3 regions of the Micromonospora sp. DT53 genome follow, and region 1 is predicted to be linked to each of the others. Evidence: riboswitches for the same ligand, from Rfam matches in the RefSeq annotation. Region 1 holds a riboswitch; each other region holds the start of a gene.
What was found. A riboswitch is a leader RNA that binds a small molecule or an ion and turns the genes downstream of it on or off. The one in region 1 is predicted to bind cobalamin.
Positions count from the first base shown of each region.

Region 2: it holds a riboswitch for cobalamin, as region 1 does, so the genes downstream of both, ACLQ3B_RS11700 (acyl-CoA thioesterase) here and ACLQ3B_RS23370 (CbtB domain-containing protein) in region 1, are expected to answer to the same signal.
Region 3: it holds a riboswitch for cobalamin, as region 1 does, so the genes downstream of both, ACLQ3B_RS08730 (ABC transporter substrate-binding protein) here and ACLQ3B_RS23370 (CbtB domain-containing protein) in region 1, are expected to answer to the same signal.

Region 1 is NZ_JBNCKM010000007.1:341,279-345,571, forward strand. It holds gene ACLQ3B_RS23355 (phosphotransferase) at 1-57, shown strand, start outside; gene ACLQ3B_RS23360 (histidine phosphatase family protein) at 106-693, opposite strand; gene ACLQ3B_RS23365 (CbtA family protein) at 690-1,460, opposite strand; gene ACLQ3B_RS23370 (CbtB domain-containing protein) at 1,451-1,654, opposite strand; cobalamin riboswitch at 1,690-1,834, opposite strand; gene ACLQ3B_RS23375 (amidohydrolase family protein) at 2,103-2,981, shown strand; gene ACLQ3B_RS23380 (ABC transporter permease) at 3,300-4,293, shown strand, end outside.
Region 2 is NZ_JBNCKM010000003.1:56,925-61,217, reverse strand. It holds gene ACLQ3B_RS11710 (hypothetical protein) at 1-46, opposite strand, end outside; gene ACLQ3B_RS11705 (zinc-dependent alcohol dehydrogenase family protein) at 152-1,144, opposite strand; gene ACLQ3B_RS11700 (acyl-CoA thioesterase) at 1,274-1,720, opposite strand; cobalamin riboswitch at 1,917-2,130, opposite strand; gene ACLQ3B_RS11695 (copper resistance CopC family protein) at 2,262-4,293, shown strand, end outside.
Region 3 is NZ_JBNCKM010000002.1:623,020-627,312, reverse strand. It holds gene ACLQ3B_RS08735 (M14 family metallopeptidase) at 1-1,875, shown strand, start outside; cobalamin riboswitch at 2,003-2,144, shown strand; gene ACLQ3B_RS08730 (ABC transporter substrate-binding protein) at 2,231-3,160, shown strand; gene ACLQ3B_RS08725 (FecCD family ABC transporter permease) at 3,174-4,271, shown strand.

The DNA.
Region 1 (4,293 bases):
GTCGAGAAATCCGCCCTGGGCCGCGCCGCCGCCCTGGTCCGCACTCGAGAGGGCTGAAGCAGACCGTCCGGTCGGGCTCAGCGGGCCGTCCACCCACCGCTCAGCTCAGTGCGGGCCCAGCCGGAGGTGCCAGCGCGTGCCCTGGCTGGTGAGCTGGACGACGGCCAGGGGCTCCACGTCCACCTGTCGGTACGTCGCCGTCGGCAGGCCGAGCGCGTGCACGACCGCGACCCGGATCACCAGCGGGTGGGTGACCGCGACGACGCGTCGACCGGCGCCACGGTGCTCGTCCAGCCAGCGACCGACCCGATCCCGCACGGCAGTGACCGATTCACCGCCGTGCGGCGCGGAGTCCGGGTCGGACAGCCAGTCGCGCAACGCCTGCGGGTGCGTGCCGGCGATCTCCTCGAGCGACAGTCCGGACCAGTCGCCGTAGTCACAGTCGGCCAACGCCGCCTCGATCGTCGGCAGCAGGCCGAGGGCGTCGGCGGTCTGTCGGGCCGCCGCCGCCGGGCTGGACAGGCAGGTGTCGTGCACGCCGAGGGGCCCACGCCGGTCCGGACCCGGGTGGGCCTGGGCGAGGGCGGCACGAAGGCCACCCTCGTCCAGGCCGTCGTCGGTGCCGCCGAAGCGGGCCCGACGCAGAGCGGCGGTACGACCGTGGGCGACCAGCCGGAGGCTGGTGCCGGTCACGTGCTCGGCAGCGCGGTGGCGGACCGGCGACGCCGCTCGTGATGCATCAGGGCCGCGAACAGCAGGCCGATGCCGGTCCAGAGCACGACCTGGGTGCCGAGCGAGGCCAGCCGGAAACTCCACAGCAGGGTCGCCGGGAAGTCCGCCGGCACCTCCTGGAAGGACGGCATCACCACGTACGACACTGCCGCGACCAGCAGGAACCCGCCCACGGCCGCGGCGGCGCGCAGCCATGGCGGCGCCTGGGCCCCGACCGCCCGGTAGCCCAGCGAGCCGGCCCACACGGCCACCAGCCCGAGCACCACCATCAACAGGTAGGTGAGGGTCCGTTGGTTGATGGTGGCCGGGTCGCCGACCGCCGGCGGATTCGCCGGGTACTTCAGGAACGGCACGATCACCGCGCCGAGCAGCGCCGCGCCGGCCAGCAGCAGGCCCGACCGCCCGTCGTCGTCAGCGCGCCGCCGACGCGACAGCAGGACGTACGCCGTGGCCAGCAAGCCACCCATCGCGGCCCCGAACAGGCCGGTGGCCAGGAACAGGCCGCCACGCTGACCCGTGCGGCTGACCAGGGCGTCCTCGTGGTCGTGCGCACCAGCGGCGGGCTCGGCGTGTGCCGCCGCCTCCTCGATGGCGATGGCTGCCTCGACGTGCGGTTCGCCGGCGACGTACGCGAACGCCCCGGCGAGCAGGCCGGCGAGCAGGCCGGCGAGCAGACCGCGGACGAGGACGGCGAGGAACGGGGGAGCGGTGGTGGTGTTCAGTGGCACGGGACGCCCAGCAGGTGCCGGCCGTCGTGCATCAGCTCGTGCAGGTACATCCCGCTGCGCGACACCGCCCCCTGGTCGAAGGCGACGAGGTAGGCCAGCAGGGTGAGCACGGCAACGGTCGCCAGAGCCGTCCACAGGAGACGTGCGCTGCCGACGGGGTGCACCACCGGCTGGCTGGAAGCGGAACTAGACATGAATACACGAACCTCCCCAGGGATGACGCGTCCCCATCGCAAGGCTGCGGACGACCGAGCGTCCTGGCTCGCGGCCCCCAATTGTGGTTGGGAACCGCTCACAGTGGCGCGACCGCGCCGGATTCACACCGGCTTCCCTCGCGTCGCCGCAGATAGTGGGTCGACGGTATCGGTGCCACCTCAGGCGGTCAACCCGGGCGCCGCGCTCGGACGGCGTCCGCCCACCGGAGGGTCAACGAGTCGGACCAGCCGTCGGTGCCGGCGGATTCGTCAGACCAAAAGGCGACCCGGTGGGAATTCGGTCCGGCGCGCGTTCCGCGACGCGGGAACAGCCTGTTACCGCTAACATGGTCAACCTGCCAGATCGACTCTGTGGCTCCGGGTCTACCCGGAGGGGTTCGGTCGGTGGCGGGGCGGGGGTGAACGTGAACACGCCAGGATGGGTCCGATGACGACCGGCGAGGTCGCGCGACGGCCGGGAATCGTCGACGCGCACCATCACCTCTGGGTCCGGGCGCGGCACCCACAGCCCTGGATCGATCCGCACACCATGGCCGCGATCGACGACGACTTCACCCCTGTCGAACTCGCCCCGGCGACCCGGGCCGCCGGGGTCACCCAGACCGTGGTCGTACAGTCGGTCGCCGTTCGGTCGGAGACGCCCGAGCTGCTCGGTATCGCCGCCGACGATCCTCTCGTCGCCGGGGTGGTCGGCTGGGTCGACCTCACCGCCGCCGATGTCGGTCGTCGCCTCGACCGGCTGCGGAAGGCGCGTGGCGGCGAACGGCTGGTCGGGATCCGCCACCTGGTCCAGTCCGAGCCCGACCCGGCCTATCTCGACCGCCCCGACGTGCGGCGGGGCATCGCCGCGGTCGGCGCGGCCGGCCTCGCCTTCGACCTCCTGGTGCGCCACGGTCAGCTGCCGGCGGCCACCCGACTCGTCCGCGACCTGCCCCAGGTGCGGTTCGTCCTCGACCACCTCGGCAAGCCCCCGCTCGGTCGCGCCGATCTCGGTGACTGGCGCCGCGACCTCCGCGCGTTCGCGGCCGAGCCCAACACGACGGCGAAGCTCTCCGGCCTGGTGACCGAAGTGGACGGCGCGTCCTGGACGACGGCCGACCTGCGGCCCGCTGTCGAGCACGCCCTCGACGTGTTCGGGCCGGATCGGCTGATGTTCGGCTCGGACTGGCCGGTGTGCCTGCTCGCCACCTCGTACACCCGCTGGGTCACGGTCCTCGGCGACCTGCTGGACCCGTTGTCCGAGGACGAGCGGGCGGCCATCTGGCGTGAGACCGCCGCCCGGGTGTACCAACTGAGCCCTTTCTGACCCGGCAGCGGGTTCCGAACTGGGGACATAGCATGTTATCGATAACATGCTAGCGACGGCGGCCGATGGCGTTTGGTCAGATGTATGCCTTCGGTGGTGCAGGTAACGATGGCAAAACATGCCCGTAAGACCTTGGCAACATACGTGAATGCGTGGGAAGGTAACGCCTGATCGGGGCAAACATCCGACCTATCTCGAGGGTCGTGCGGCACGTTGCCGCACTGCCATCCGAGCCGGGTCGGTCGCGCACGGACGTTCGGCTCGTCGGCGGGTTCCCGTCGGGTGCCAGCGCCACGCTTGGGGAGGTCAGGTCCGACGATGAGTAGCGCCGAGGCAACCGCCGGCACGCAGCGCGGCGAACTCAGCGACTGGTTCCGGGAACGGGTCTCCCACGCCGTCTCCGAGTTCACGGCCGCGACCGCGTTGGTCGTCCTGTTCATCGCCTTGACCTTCGCGAGTCCGTACTTCCTGACCGCGGACAACCTCTTCAACATCGGGGCCCAGACGGCGGTGATCGCCATCATCGCCACGGCCCAGACGATGGTCATCATCACGAAGGGCATCGACCTGTCGGTGGGGTCGGTCGCCGCGCTCGCCGGCGTGTTGGGCGCGATGGTCGTGCGCGACCTCGGCTTCTCGCTGTGGGCGGCGACGGCCGTCGCGATCGGCGTCGGCGCGCTGGCCGGGCTGTTGAACGGGCTACTGGTGACGGTGGCCCGGATCCCACCGTTCATCGCGACGTTGGGGACGATGTCGGTGGGCCGCGGCCTCGTCTTCATCATCACCGGAGCGGTCGGCGTCTACGGCCTGCCCCGATCCTTCCAACTGCTCGGCAACGGCGAGATCCTCGGCATTCCGTTCGCCGTGGTGATCACCGTCCTGGTCGCCGTCGGGGTCGCCTTCCTGCTCTCCCAGACCCGCTTCGGTCAGCACACCTACGCGATGGGCTCCAACCTGGAGGCGGCCCGCCGCTCCGGCATCCGGGTGGGTCGCCACCTGACCGGGGTGTACGTGCTGGCCGGCGTCCTGGTCGGGCTGGGCGGCATGATCGCCGCGTCCCGGGTCAACTCCGGCCAGCCCAACTATGGGATCTCGCTGGAGCTCGACGTCATCGCCGCCGCGGTCATCGGCGGAGCCAGCCTGTTCGGCGGGCAGGGCCGGATCGTCGGGACCATCATCGGCGCGTTCCTCATCGCCCTGGTCCGCAACGGCGCCGTCCTGCTCGACATCAGCATCCACTACCAGCAGGTGATCGTCGGCGTGATCATCTGGGCCGCCGTCTACTTCGACCAGTACCGCCGCCGGCGGCTGG
Region 2 (4,293 bases), on a different contig from region 1:
CGTCGCCGTAGAGGCACCGAGCGCGCTCCGTCAAGGTGCTGTGCATGCCACAAACCCTACGACGCCATCATTTCTGACGCTGAGCTGATTGAGGACGCAATGCATCGGTGCCGGCATCTTCGGAGCCCGCCTTGACCTGCGCAACTGCGGCTCAACCTGAGATGTCCACGACGACCTTGCCATCGGCGGTGCCGTCGACGACCAGCCGGTGGGCGTCCATGACCGTGTCGAGCGTGAACGCGCGCGGATCCAGTCGCGGGCGCAACGCACCGGCATCGGCCAGCGTCGCGATCTCGCGCAGGATGTCGCCATGGTGTTCGCGGCCCCGTCCGGTGAGCATCGGCAGCAGAGTGAACACGCCGGAGTAGGTCGCGCCACGGAACGACAGCGGGGCGAGCGAGTGTGAGCCCCAGCCCAGCGCGCTCACGACGTGCCCGTGATAGGTGCGTACCGCTGCGAACGACGCGTCGAGTGTCGCGCCACCGACGTTGTCGACGACGATGTCGAACCCCTCGCCGCCGGTGTGCCTCTCGACGTACTCCTCGACCTTGCTCACGGTGTAGTCGATCGGCACGGCGCCCAGGCTCTCGATCACCCGCATGCTCGCCGGCCTGCCCGTGGCGTACGCCTCGGCGCCGCGCGCCTGGGCGAGTTGCACGCCCACGTACCCGACACCTCCGGCGCCGCCGTGCACCAGCACCTTCTGCCCGGCGCGGACTCCGGCCCGGTCGACCAGCCCCTCCCAGGAGGTGATCGCCGCCAGCGGCAGGGCGGCGGCCTCCCGCATCGAGAGGCTCGTCGGCTTGCGGGCCAGCAGTCGGGCGTCCACCGCGGCGTACTCGGCCAGCGAGCCCTGCAGGTCGCCGACGCCCCCGCACAGCCCGTACACCTCGTCTCCCGGGTCGAACCCGGTCACCTCCGTGCCGATCGCCGCGACGACGCCGGCAAGGTCCAGGCCGAGCACCGCAGGCAGCTCGACACGCGCGTGCGCGGCCTTTCCAGCCTGGATCTTCGTGTCGAGCGGGTTGACCCCGCTGGCGACGATCCGCACCAACACCTGGCCGGGCCCGGGGGTGGGTTGATCGATCTCCTCGACCGTCAGCGGAACGTCGAACGCCCGCAGCACCGCAGCGCGCATAACCATCCACACTCTCCGTGATCGAGGCTTCACCTGGACGCTATCCGACCAGATCGACGGCGGGGCGGGTTCCTCGACGGTGGGGCATCCAGCTCGCCGCCCCACCGGCCAGCGCCGCGCCGGACGGACCACGGGTCAGTCGTCTTCGGCACCGTCGAGCAGCGCGCGCCGCAACGCCAGCCGGTGCTTCCGGCGGATCTCCGCCTCCCGGTACCGTCGCCGGTCCCCGTCGGTCTCCGGTAGCAGCGGCGGCACCGTGCGAGGCTGGCCGTCGTCGTCGATGGCGACCATGACCAGGTGGGCGGTTGCCACGTCGGTGGGCGGGACCGCCCGGTCCCACCGGTCGGCGGTCACCTTGACCGCCACCTCCATCGAGCTGCGGCCGGCCCAGGTGATCCGGGCGTCGACGTGCACGACGTCACCGACCCGCACCGCGCGGAGAAACGCCGTCTCGTCGATGGCGGCGGTCACCGCCGGCCCGTCGGAGTGCCGGGCGGCGACCACACCGGCGACGGAGTCGATGAGGTTGAGGATCCGGCCGCCGTGCACCGTACCCATCAGGTTGGTGTGGTGCTGGTCCATGATCTGCGAAAGGGTCAGGTGCGACGCCGACGGCGCTCGGCCGGCGATCGTGGTGGTGTCGTGCACAGCGGTAGTCCGTCCCTCGGAACCCACACCGCCGGGTCGCGGACACACGCTGACGAGGACCTGGCCGCGCACCACACGCACGGCCCGTCGCCCGCCCAGCCCACCCGCGAGGCCGACGGCAGCGCACACGGTTGTGTACGCGGCGCAGGCAGGTCTTCGGACTCGCGGGCCTGACCGGTCGTGCCGGTCCCCTACTGGCCGTCGCTTCCCGGGCCGCTGGCCCAGTGCTGATGACGGCGGTCGTTCCCACTCACCGCTGCGGGGCAGCCCCGGATTTCCACCGGGTTCCCTCTTGCGACGCCCAGCCGGTCACGACGGGGCGAACCAGCGCCGCCGGCGAGCATAGCTGGCCAGGGAATCTGTCCACCCGGGGCGTCCGGCCGCGGCGGCGGATGACCTCATCGTCAACTTTTGCCATCTGAGGAAGAAGATCGCCGCCTCTTGAAAAAAGTCTCGCGAGGGTGAGGATATCCAGATGCGTCGTCTCCCCCAGACTTGCGGGCGGGTGGTCTCGGGCCTCCTCGCGTTCCTCCTCGCCTCGGCGATCGCCCTCCTCGCGTCCGCCCAACCCGCCGCAGCGCACGGGACCCTCGCCACGTCCACACCGGCGAGCGGCGCCACCGTGCGCGAACCGTTGACGTCGGTGCGGCTCCTCTTCACCGAGAAGGCCGCCGCCAACGCGTTCTTCACGATCACCGCCCCGGGCGGCACCCGTGTCGACAACGGCTGGTCGCAGGGGGAGCCGACGCCACTGGAGAAGCCGGTACGGGAGTACTTCCTGGTCAACGGGAAGTTCGAGCCACGGGAGTACACGACGGGATTCCCCGCGGTGGTGTCCGTCGCCCACCTGCCTGCCAAGGGCCAGTACTCGGTGAGCTACCTGTCGGTCGCCTCGGACGGCGACACCGTGCGGGGCACCCTGACCTTCCGTTACGACGGGCGGGTGACGACGGCGCCGAAGGGGTGGAGCCCGCCGTCGACCCAACCGGACCCGGCGCTGGTGGCCGCCACCGAGCAGCACAACACGTCCGGGCAGGCCTCGGCGGTGCCGACCACCGCGGAGGATCCGACGACCCCGCCGGCTGCGGCTGCCCCGTCGACCGGGTCGACCGAGGAGAGCGGTCCCGGGGCGCTGGCCTGGGCCGGCTGGGCGGCGGCTGTCGCGGCGGTCGGGGCGGTGGCCGGGTTCGTCGTCTGGCGTCGCCGATCCGCCGGCACACCCACCGGCCGGGGCCGTGCCTCGGCGGCGACCACCGGTCGCCGGGGCGGTGGCGCCCGTGCCACGAACAGGGCCGGCACCGGCAAGACCGGCGGCGGCAAGACCGTCGGGGACAAGACCGTCGGGGGCAAGACCGTCGGGGGCAAGACCGTCGGGGACAAGGCTGCCGCTGGCAAGGTCGGCGGAGGCAAGGTCGGCGTCGTTGCGCGTACCGCGAGCGACAAGCGGGGGTCCGCCACCGTGCCGGCGGCGCGCAAGGGCAACACGGTCGTCACGGCCCGCACGGACGTTGCTGTCGATCCGACGCCGACCGACCAGGCGACCAAGGCCCTCGCCAGCACGGACGGCGAGCCGACTGTCGACCCCGGACCACGGCCCGACACGGACCTCGCCGCCGCGACGCCTGGGTCCCGGTTGAACAACACCCACCTGGCGCTGTTCGTCGGTGGTCTGGTGGTGGCCCTGCTGGCCGGATTCGGGTTGGCCCGTATCGGCACGGCAGAAGAGAGTCCGGCGACCGGCAACGCACGACCGGCAGCCGGTGGACCGCCCGCCTCGGGGCAGGTGGGCTCGGCGACCGACGGGCACCAACACCCGGCCGGCACGGGGCCGCACACGCATCGGGGTGACGACGCGACGGGCGCGACGCTGGCGACCGGGACGACGGTCAGCGCCGGTGGGTACACCCTGCAACCGCTGGAGCGGTCCCAACCCTCCGGTGTACGCGCCGACTACCGGTTCCGGATCGTCGGGACCGACCGGCAGCCGGCAACGACCTTCGCGGTCGTCCACGACAAGCCGTTGCACATGATCGTGGTCGGCCGCGACCTGTCCGGCTACCAGCACTTGCACCCGACGATGGCGCCCGACGGCACCTGGAGCGTCCCCCTGACGCTGGCCCGGCCCGGCGGCTACCGCGTCTACGCCGACTTCTCCGTCACCGCGACCAACGGCACGCAGATCCCTCTCGTGCTGGGCGTCGACCACACCGTGCCCGGCGCGCACAACCCGACCGCGCTGCCGCCAGCGGCGGCACAGGCGACGGCTGGTCCGTACGCGGTGTCGATGACCGGCACCCCGACGGTGGGGGTGACGGCGCCGATGCACTTCCAGGTCAGCGCCGACCCGACCGTACCGGCGCAGTTGGAGCGGTACCTGGGCGCGTACGGGCACCTGGTCGTCGTCCGTGAGGGCGACCTCGGCTACGTGCACGTCCACCCCGAGCAGGAGCTGGTCGACGGGACTGTCAAGTTCTGGCTGACCGCCCCGAGCTCGGGCCGGTACCGGG
Region 3 (4,293 bases), on a different contig from region 1:
GCCCTCCGCACGCCCATCCCCCTCCGCCGCGTCCTGGTGCTCGCTGTCGTCACCGGGCTGGGCATCGTCACCGTCGCCGCCGGTCCGGTCGCCGCCCGGCCGGCCCCGGACCGCACCGCCGAGCCGGCCGCGGCCAGCTACCGGGTGCTCGGGCCCCGGACCCTCGCCGACCGCAACGCGGTGGCCCGCACCGGGGCCGCCATCGACTACTCCGAACATGGGGTGCTGCACATCTCGGCCACCGCGGGCGAGGCCGCCGCGATCGGCAAGCTCGGCTTCCGGCTGGAACCGCTGGCCCCGCCGCCCAACGCCGAGCGCGGCGCCGGCGAGATCGGCACCATGGCCTTCCCGCCGGCCGACTCCAACTACCACGACTACGCGGAACTGACAGCCGTCGTGAACCAGGTCGTCGCCGACCACCCGGCGATCGCCCGCAAGATCAGCATCGGTTCGTCGTACGAGGGCCGCGACCTGATGGCGGTGAAGATCTCCGACAACGTCGGCACCGACGAGAACGAGCCGGAGATCCTGTTCAACTCCCAGCAGCACGCCCGCGAGCACCTGACCGTCGAGATGGCGATCTACCTGCTCAACCTCTTCACCGACAGCTACGGCAGTGACTCCCGGATCACCAACATCGTCAACGGCCGGGAGATCTGGATCGTGCCGACGGTCAACCCGGACGGCAGCGAGTACGACATCGCCACCGGCTCGTACCGATCCTGGCGCAAGAACCGGCAGCCCAACAGCGGCTCGTCCAACGTGGGCACCGACCTGAACCGCAACTGGGGCTACAACTGGGGATGCTGCGGCGGCTCGTCCGGCACCACCTCGTCGGAGACCTACCGTGGCCCGTCGGCGTTCTCCGCGCCCGAGACGCAGGCGCTGCGCAACTTCGTCAACGGCCGGGTGGTCGGCGGTGTGCAGCAGATCAAGGCCAACATCGACTTCCACACGTACTCGGAGCTGGTGCTCTGGCCGTACGGCTACACCACGGCGAACACCGCCACCGGCCTGAACGCGGACCAGTACAACACCTTCGCCACCATCGGCCAGCAGATGGCGGCCACCAACAACTACACGCCTGAGCAGTCCAGCGACCTCTACATCACCGACGGGGACAGCCTCGACTGGATGTGGGCCACCCACAACATCTGGGCCTACACCTTCGAGATGTACCCGGGCTCCTCCGGCGGCGGGGGCTTCTACCCGCCCGACGAGGTGATCGGAGCGCAGACCTCGCGCAACCGGGAGGCGGTGCTGATCCTCAGCGAGTACGCCGACTGCCCGTACCGGGCCATCGGCAAGCAGGCGCAGTACTGCGGCGGTGGTGGCGGCACCACTGTCTGGTCGGACACCTTCGAGACCGCCACCGGCTGGACCATCAACCCGGGCGGCACCGACACCGCCACCCTCGGCGCGTTCGAACGGGGCGCCGCCCAGGCGACCACGTCCTCCGGAGCCAAGCAGCTCACCCCGTACGCCGGATCCAACGACCTGGTCACCGGCCGGCTGGCCGGCTCGGCGGCCGGTGACTACGACGTCGACGGCGGCGTGACAAGCGCCAGGTCCCCGGCGGTGACCCTGCCGTCGTCCGGCACGCTGACCCTGTCGCTCGCCTGGTACCTGGCGCACGGCTCGAACGCCTCGTCGGCGGACTACCTGCGGGTGAGCGTGGTGCACAACGGCGGCACCACCGCGCTGCTCACCCAGGCCGGCGCGGCCAGCAACCGCAACGGGAGTTGGGCGGTAGCCAACCTCAACCTCACCCCGTACGCCGGCCAGTCGGTCCGCGTGCTCGTCGAGGCGGCTGACGCGTCCGGGGCCAGCCTGGTGGAGGCGGCTGTGGACAACGTCACCATCACTTCCTCCTGATCGGGTGGGGCCCCGTCCCGCCCCGGCGGGGCCCCACCACCCGTTCCCGACCCTCCAGATCCGGGACATATCCCTCGACGCGCGACGGGCCACCGATCGCGCGTCGTCGATCAACCCTTGATCGATCCAGCACGTCGGGGCGGTGCGCTACCGTCTTACCGACAAGTCCGCAGCGAAGCCGGTGCTCATCCCGGCGCTGTCCCGCAACTGTGATGCCCCACCTGTCGGTGGGGACGAGCCAGGTCGCCTGCGGACCGGTCGCGAAACGCGCTCTCGAGGAAGGGCGCCTCGTGGGCGGGCGTACGGAAGTCCCTGTCGGCGAAGCACCACACTCCTCGACCGACAGGAGGCCCCCATGTTCAGACGTACCCCTCGGCTCTTCGCGGCGACCCTCGCGGTCACCGCGCTCGCCCTCGGCGCCTGCGCCGAGAAGGCCGACGACAAGCCGAGCACCGGCACCGCGGCCGCCGCCTACCCGGTCACCGTCGGCGCGCTCACCCTCGACAAGCGTCCCGAGAAGATCGTCGTGCTGTCGCCCACCGCCACCGAGATGCTCTTCGCGATCGGTGCCGGCCCGCAGGTGACAGCCGTCGACGACCAGTCGAACTACCCGGCCGACGCGCCCAAGACCGACCTCTCCGCCTTCCAGCCGAACGCCGAGGCGATCGCCGGTAAGAACCCGGACCTCGTGGTGCTCTCCGACGACCGCAACAAGATCGTCGATCAGCTCGGCAAGCTGAAGATCCCGGTGTACCAGACCCCGGCGGCGGTCACCCTCGACGACTCGTACCGGCAGATCACCGAGCTGGGCACGCTGACCGGGCACGCCGACCAGGCCACCGACGTCGCCACCCGGATGAAGGACGACATCGCCAAGCTGGTCAAGGACCTGCCGCAGCGCGCCGAGAAGCTCACCTACTTCCACGAGTTGGGCCCGGAGCTGTACAGCGCCACCAGCAAGACCTTCATCGGCTCGCTCTACAGCCAGGCCGGTCTGACAAACATCGCCGACCCGGCCGACGCGGACGGCAAGGACTTCGGCTACCCGCAGCTGTCCCAGGAGTTCGTGGTCAAGGCCGACCCGGACTTCGTCTTCCTGGCCGACGCCAAGTGCTGCCAGCAGAGCGCCGACACGGTCAAGGCCCGCAGTGGCTGGGCCGGCCTCACCGCGGTGAAGAACAACCAGGTCGTGGCCCTGGACGACGACATCGCCTCCCGCTGGGGCCCACGGGTCGTGGACCTGCTCCGGGTCATCATCGACGCGGTCGCCAAGGTGCCCGCGTGACCGTCGTCCGTCGGTGACCGAGCCGCTGTCCGCGGCCCGGCCCGCCGGGCTGCTGTCTGGGGCCCGGCCCGCCGGGCTGCGCAAACGTTGGCTGGTCGCGGGGTTGGTCGCGGTGCTCGTCGCGCTCGTCGTCGGGGTGTCGCTCGGCCCGGTGAGTCTGCCCCCGGGCAGCGTCGCCGCCGAGCTGCTCAACCTGTTTCCCGGGGTGCACCTGGACAGCGGGTTGACCGAGCGCGAGATCGCGATCGTCACCGAGCTGCGCCTACCCCGCGTGGTGCTGGGCCTGCTCGTCGGCGGCCTGCTCGCCATGGCCGGCGGGTGCTACCAGGGCGTGTTCCGCAACCCGCTGGCCGACCCGTACCTGCTCGGTGTGGCCGCCGGCGCCGGCCTCGCGGTCACCGCGGCGATCGCCCTCGGCGGCGCCGGCCAGCAGGGCACGCTCTCCGGGCTGCCGATGACCGTTCCGTTGGCCGCGTTCGCCGGTTCCCTGCTGGCCGTGACGATGACCTACGTGCTCGGCGCGGCCGGAGGCCGACGCGGGTCACCGGCGATGCTGATCCTGGCCGGGGTGGCGGTCTCCGCGTTCCTGTCCGCCGGTCAGACGTACCTCCTGCAACGACACGCCGACAGCATCCAGCCGGTCTACTCCTGGTTGCTCGGCCGGCTGGCCACCGCCGGTTGGCACGACGTGCTGCTGGTGCTGCCGTACGCCGCGCTGACCACTGTGGTGGTGCTGCTGCACCGCCGCGAGTTGGACGTCCTCGCGCTCGGCGACGACGAGGCGAGAAGCCTCGGTCTGCACCCGCAGCGCACCCGCTACCTGTTGATCGCCGCCGCCTCCCTGGGCACCGCGGCGGCGGTCTCCGCGACCGGGCTGATCGGCTTCGTCGGCATCATCGTGCCGCACACCGTCCGACTGCTCGCCGGCTCCAGCTACCGGGTGATCCTGCCGATGTCACTGCTGTTCGGCGGCGCGTTCCTGGCACTTACCGACGTGGTGGCCCGCACCGCCGCCGCTCCGTCCGAGGTGCCGATCGGAGTGGTGACCGCCCTGCTGGGCGGCCCGTTCTTCGTCCTCGTGCTGCGGACCGCCCGGCGGGTGCTCACGTGAGCCGCGAACCCGCCGTCGGCGT